2 linked regions of the Caldimonas brevitalea genome follow. The protein of the gene in region 2 interacts with the protein of the main gene of each other region in a pairwise test. Links are inferred from orthologs where the notes say so. Each region holds a gene or a part of one and is shown on either strand. Other genes may lie near its edges. The genes, in order: ruvA and ruvC.

Region 1 (3,177 bases), 4.3 Mb from region 2 along the record:
CGAAACGGTGTCGCGTCTCGGCCAGGCGGCGGTGCAGGTCGACTGGATGACAGCCCACGAGAGCGACGAGCGCCACCTGTCCGCGCGCGCCTATGTACAAACCACCCGCATCCTGCGCGAGGCGATCAGCAACATCATCAAGCACAGCGGCGCGACGGCCTGCACCATCCGCTGCGTGATCGACGCGACCGATTTCAACCTGGTGATCCAGGACAACGGGCGCGGCATTCCGCTCGAGCTGGACGGCAAGCTGGACCGCGGGCACGGCATGGCGAGCATGAAACGGCGTGCAAAACAGTTGGCCGGGCAGTGCCTGGTCGAGTCGGGCCCCGGCTACGGCACGGTGATCCGGCTCACCTTGCCGTTGTAGCGGTACCGGCCGCGCCGGCGAGGGGCGGGGCCAGGCGTTGAGCCACGAACGTTCAAAGTGCGGGCGCACACCCTCGTTCCGGTGCCACAGACAGGGTCTCCCCCATCAGAGCCGTGTTCGGAGCGCCGATTGCACGGTACTATCCCGACTGACTGTCACGCGCCGGTGCCGTGACGGCCTACCGAGTCCGCCGCCATGCATATCCTGCTGCTTGAAGACCTTCCCGAAATCCGCCAGTGGCTCAAGACGCTGGTGACGCAGGTGTTTCCAGCGGCACGCGTGTCGGAAAGTGCACGTGTGCACGATGCGCTGGAACAGATCACCGCGTTGCGCTTCGACCTGGCGCTGATCGACCTCGGTTTGCCCGACGGCTCCGGTGTCGAGGTGGTCGCCGCGCTGCGCGAGTCGCAGCCCGAGGCGCAGTCGGTGGTCGTGACCATCCACGACGACGACGACCACCTGTTCCCCGCGCTGCAGGCCGGCGCCTTCGGCTACCTGCTCAAGGAGCAGGCCAAGGACCAGCTCGCCGAGCAGCTGCAGCGCATCACGCAGGGCGAGCCGCCGTTGTCGCCGTCGATCGCGCGCCGCGTGATCGCCTACTTCGCGTCGCAGGCGCGCACCCAGCCGGCTCAGACCGAGCCGCTGCTGCCGCCGGTGTCGCTGACCGACCGCGAAAACGAGGTGCTGCTGCGCGTGGCCAAGGGCTTCACGCTGCCGGAAATCGGCGTCCAGCTCGGCTTGTCGCGCCACACGATCGCCGACTACGTGAAGCAGATCTACCGCAAGCTCAACGTGTCGTCGCGCGCCGAGGCGGCGCTCGAAGCCCAGCGGCTCGGATTGTTCCGCAAGTCGCCGCGCTGACCGCGGCGGGGCCGCGATAATCCCGTCGATGATTGGTCGTCTGACGGGCGTGATCGCGGAGAAAGCCCCCCCGCTGGTGTTGGTGGATGTCGGCGGCGTCGGCTACGAGGTCGATGTCCCGATGAGCACCTTCTACAACCTGCCCAACCTCGGCGAGCGCGTCACGCTGCTCACGCATTTTGTCGTCCGCGAGGACGCGCAAATCCTGTTCGGCTTTGCCTCGGCGGAAGAACGCGAGACGTTCCGCCAGCTGATCAAGATTTCCGGCGTTGGCCCGCGCACCGGGCTGTCCATCCTGTCCGGCATGAGCGTGGCCGACCTCGCGCAGGCGGTCAGCCTGCAGGAATCGGGGCGTTTGGTGAAGGTGCCGGGCATCGGCAAGAAAACCGCCGAACGCCTGCTGCTCGAACTGAAAGGCAAGCTGGGGCCGGACATCGCCCGGCCGGCCAGCGTGGCGAGCGACGCGCAGGGCGATGTGTTGCAGGCCCTGATCGCGCTCGGCTACAGCGACCGCGAGGCCGCCGCGGCGCTGAAGGCCTTGCCGCCCGACGTGGGCGTGAGCGAAGGCATCAAGCTGGCGCTGCGGGCGCTGGCGAAATGAGGTAGGCGTCGATGAGCATCCAGACCGACGACTTCAGCCCGCCGCCCCGGCAGCGGGTGGTGTCTGCCGCGCCGACGTCGCCCAACGAGGAGGCGATCGAGCGCGCGCTGCGCCCGAAGGGGCTGACCGACTACGTGGGCCAGGCCAAGGCGCGTGAACAGCTCGAGATCTTCATCCGCGCAGCGCGCAAGCGCGGCGAGGCGCTCGACCATGTGCTGCTGTTCGGGCCGCCCGGGCTGGGCAAGACGACGCTGAGCCACATCATCGCCCACGAACTGGGCGTGAACCTGCGGCAGACGTCGGGGCCGGTGCTCGAGAAACCGAAGGATTTGGCGGCCCTGCTGACCAACCTCGAGCGCAACGACGTGCTGTTCATCGACGAGATCCACCGCTTGTCGCCGGTGGTCGAAGAGATCTTGTATCCGGCGCTGGAGGACTACCAGATCGACATCATGATCGGCGAGGGGCCGGCCGCCCGCTCGATCAAACTCGATTTGCAACCGTTCACGCTGGTGGGCGCCACGACGCGGGCGGGCATGCTCACCAACCCTTTGCGCGACCGTTTCGGCATCGTCGCGCGGTTGGAGTTCTACACCGCCGAGGAACTGGCCCGCATCGTCACACGTTCGGCCGGGCTGCTGAAGGCGCCGATCGACGCACAAGGCGCGATGGAGGTGGCGCGGCGCTCGCGCGGCACGCCCCGTATCGCCAACCGCCTGCTGCGCCGGGTGCGCGACTATGCCGAGGTGAAGGCCGACGGGCGGATCGACAAGCTGATCGCCGACAAGGCGCTCGCAATGCTCGACGTCGACCCGCAGGGCTTCGACGTGATGGACCGCAAGCTGCTGGAAGCGGTGATCCACAAGTTCGACGGTGGGCCGGTCGGCCTCGACAACCTGGCGGCGGCCATCGGCGAAGAGCGCGAGACGATCGAAGACGTGATCGAGCCGTATTTGATCCAGCAAGGCTATTTGCAGCGCACGCCGCGCGGCCGCATCGCGACGCTGGCGGCCTACCGCCACCTCGGGCTCGCGCCGCCACGGCGTGCCGAGGGGGAGCTGTTTTCGGAGTGAAGCGGCGGTGTGGTGGGCCTGGGCGATGCGCCCGGCCAGCGCCGCGCCGGCACTACAACAGGTCTTCGATGATCAGCCGGCCGTAGCGCTCGGCGATACGGGCGTCGTGTTGGCGGGCGATCTCGCCCACCTGGTGCGCGCGCACGGCGGTCGGCGCGAACACCACCATCCAGCAGCAGCCTTGGTCGGCCAGTTCCTTGTAGCGGCGCATCAGGCGTATTTCGGCACCGAACTCGGCGGCCCCGCTGGCGTCGGCGAGACGGCGCGCCATC
Region 2 (3,312 bases):
GACGACCAGGACCCGCTCGAGCCGCTGGTCGACGCGCTGCGCCACGGTGATTCGCTGGTGATCTTCCCCGAAGGCACGCGCAGCAGCCTCGGCGATCCGCAGCCCTTCAAGTCGGGCCTCTACCACCTGGCCAAACAGTTCCCCGAGGTGCAGCTGATCCCGGCCTGGATCGACAACGTCCAGCGCGTGATGCCCAAGGGAGAGGTGGTGCCGGTGCCGATCCTGTGTTCGGTCACCTTCGGTGCCCCGATGCAGCTGTTGCCCGACGAAGACAAGCGCACCTTCCTCGAACGCGCCCGCGAAGCCGTGACCTCGCTGCGCAAGCTGAGCGGGAGCGCGTGATGGGCGACGTCCTGAAGCAGCTGCGCGGCTGGACCGCCAGCGAGCAGATCGGCCTGCTCTTCATCATCGTGTTCGGCCTGCTCGGCATTGCCACGATGATCGGCGTGGCCATGAGCGTGAGAGCCGAAGACGAGGCCCGGACGCTGCGGGCCGAGCGCTTCAAGCGCCAGCTGCGCACCACCTGGGTGATGGTGACGGTGTTCTGGATCGCCTGGATCGCCGGCACCTTCGTGTCACTGCTGCTGTTCGGCTTGGTGTCGTTCTTTGCGCTGCGCGAATTCATCACGCTGTCGCACACGCGCCGGGGCGACCACCGCAGCCTGATCCTGGCCTTCTTTGTGGTGCTGCCGGTGCAGTATTCACTGGTTGGCGCCCGCTATTTCGACCTGTTCTCGGTCTTCATCCCGGTCTACGTGTTCTTCGCGATCCCGGTCATCAGCGCGGTGGCCAACGACCCGGAGCGGTTCCTCGAGCGCAACGCCAAGATCCAGTGGGGCATCATGGTGTGCGTCTACGGCTTGAGCCATGCGCCGGCGCTGTTGCGGCTCGACTTCCGCGGCTACGAGGAGCGAGGCGCCTTCCTGGTGTTCTTTCTCGTCTTCGTCGTGCAATCCTGCATGCTGCTGCAGGACTATGTCGGGCGACACTATCCGTTCAAGCCGGTGGCGCCGCGCATCAGCAGCTCCTTCTCGTGGGGGGCTGCCGCGATCGGCGTGTTCGGCGGCGCCCTGATCGGCGCCCTGCTCTACTGGATCACGCCGTTCAAGGCGGGCCAGGCCCTCGGCATGGCCTTGATCGCCTGCGCCGCCGGCACCTTGGGCGATTTTGTGATGAAGGCGTTGAAAAAGGATGCGGGCGTGCACTACTGGGGCAACGAAGGGCGGCTGGTGACCGGCGCCGTCGGCCTGCTCGACCGGGTGGCGGCGATCAGCTTCGCCGCGCCGGTGTTCTTTCATTCGGTGCGCTGGTACTTCCGGCTATGAGGGTGCTCGGCATCGACCCCGGCCTGCAGACCACCGGCTTCGGCGTGGTGGATGTGGACGGCGCGCAGCTGCACTACGTCGCCAGCGGCACCATCAAGACCCGCGACGCGGCCCAGGGCGACCTGCCAGGGCGTCTCAAGATCATCTTCGACGGTGTGCAGGAGGTGGTGCGGCGCTACCAGCCCACCACCGCCTCGGTCGAGATCGTGTTCGTCAACGTCAACCCGCAGTCCACGCTGCTGCTGGGGCAGGCCCGCGGGGCGGCCCTGGCCGGGCTGGTCAGCTGCCAGCTGAGCGTCAGCGAGTACACCGCGCTGCAGATGAAAAAGGCCATCACCGGCCATGGTCTGGCCCGCAAGGAGCAGATCCAGGAGATGGTCGCCCGGCTGCTCAAGCTGCCTGCGGTGCCGAGCAAGGACGCGGCTGACGCGCTCGGCATCGCCATCTGCCATGCGCATGCGGGCCGGTCGTTCGACGCCATCGCCAAGGCCGGCGGCACGCTGACCCGGCGTGCGCACGCGCACTACAAGGGCGGGCGCAGCTACTGAGGCTGGCACGCGTCGGGCCGGCTGCCCCTAGCGAGGTTCCCTTCGCCCCCCGATCCTGACGGCAGAGCCGATTTCGGTCAGCTTCCTGCGCACCCAGCGCAGCGCCGCCCCCATGGCAGGGCTTTGCGCACAAGGAACAACGTTTTGACAGTTCACTCCTAAGCGACTGCAATCCTGTCCAACTCCTCGCGAACGAAGGCGGCTTGGCGCTGCGCCGTCGCAAGGTCGCACTCGTGACTGTCGTAGAGCATCAACAGTTTCCCCGAGCCGTCGCGGAACGGTACCAACAGCAAACAGCGAGCGTATTCCGGCCAGCTCGGAGTGCCCACTGTTGCCTCCCGCATCGGGCCCAGCCGGATCTGCTGCTCGTCGACGATGGCAGACGCCACGACAGGAAGAATGTTGACCTCCAAATCGGAGAGTCCGTACGGATGCAGATACAGCTCGGGGCGGAGTTGCTGAACCAGATACCAGTACGGCAACCGGTTGCGTTCATGGTCGGTGTAAGCGGCGTCCAGCGCGTCTGCCGCCGTCCGGAGCGCGCCCTCGTGAGCCTCCGCGGGCACACGTACAGGGAGGATGCCGAACATGTTGTTCACCACGGCAGCACTGCCTTCGACCTGTCGGTTGGCAGTGATCGTTTTCACGACACAGTTGCACCGGCCGAACAGCACGCGCTCGGACCGGGCAAGGGCCAGCATCGCCAGCGTTGTGACGCGCACGCGCCACGCCTTGGACGCGGCACACAGTCGGAGCCAGAGCGGCCACTCCAAAGGCGCCTCTGCGTAGCCTACCGAATCCGGCTGCGCGGCGCCTGCATCCCAGGTGGTGCCCAGAAGAAAGTCCTGGAAGCAGGAGCGGTTCCACTCGAGGCGTCTGTGGCCCTCTGCCGACGGCAACAATTCGGCCTCGGCCAGGGCCTGAAGGTCAGGCGGGTGACCGCCAAGTGCAAGCCCTGGAAGGCGAGCATCCGTCTCGGCACCATAGGCGGACGCGAAGTCCTGCAGGATCAGCCGCAGCGAGCTGGCGTCGGAGATCAGGTGGTTGAGGCAGAGCACCAGGGCGACAAGCCGCCCCTCACGGACGAAAACGTGAAATCGCCACATGGGCGCCTCGAAGAAGCTGAGGGGCCGCAAGTGCAGCTCCTGGGCAACCTGCCGCACCTTCTCAACCAAGGATTCGGTGTCGCCCAGGGTTGTCATCGTCAACGGACTCGAGATCTGCTGTTGCGCGAGAAACTGAACTCCGGCCGCCTCGACCGCGACCCGCGCCCGCAGCAATGGGTGCCGGGCCATCACCGCTTGCAATCCCCTTTGCACGGCGATCGCGTCGAACTTCGCGTCGACCCAGCACGAAACAGTGATGTTGTTGAGCAACGGCTCTCCGGCGGTGTGGGCGAGCCGAACGTAGCGCCGCTGAGCGGAATTCAGCAGATAGGC

Evidence for each region.
Region 1: the proteins of ruvC (region 2) and ruvA interact in binary tests that used the Escherichia coli proteins (3 or more experiments, as listed by UniProt). The link is inferred for Caldimonas brevitalea from one-to-one orthologs.

The regions. Positions count from the first base shown.
Region 1 is NZ_CP011371.1:5,597,896-5,601,072, reverse strand. Bases 181-3,045 are described here. They hold ruvA (Holliday junction branch migration protein RuvA), read left to right. Parts: upstream 181-1,259; coding sequence 1,260-1,832; downstream 1,833-3,045. Other genes in these bases: AAW51_RS23745 (hypothetical protein), read right to left, coding at 2,958-3,045; ruvB (Holliday junction branch migration DNA helicase RuvB), read left to right, coding at 1,844-2,905; AAW51_RS23760 (response regulator), read left to right, coding at 566-1,231; AAW51_RS23765 (sensor histidine kinase), read left to right, coding at 181-370. Also shown: more of AAW51_RS23765, read left to right, coding at 1-180; more of AAW51_RS23745, read right to left, coding at 3,046-3,177. UniProt on the Escherichia coli protein: The RuvA-RuvB-RuvC complex processes Holliday junction (HJ) DNA during genetic recombination and DNA repair.
Region 2 is NZ_CP011371.1:1,343,953-1,347,264, reverse strand. What follows is about bases 98-3,097. They hold ruvC (crossover junction endodeoxyribonuclease RuvC), read left to right. Parts: upstream 98-1,321; coding sequence 1,322-1,873; downstream 1,874-3,097. Other genes in these bases: AAW51_RS05940 (condensation domain-containing protein), read right to left, coding at 2,032-3,097; AAW51_RS05950 (phosphatidate cytidylyltransferase), read left to right, coding at 342-1,325; AAW51_RS05955 (lysophospholipid acyltransferase family protein), read left to right, coding at 98-342. In the rest of the region: more of AAW51_RS05955, read left to right, coding at 1-97; more of AAW51_RS05940, read right to left, coding at 3,098-3,312.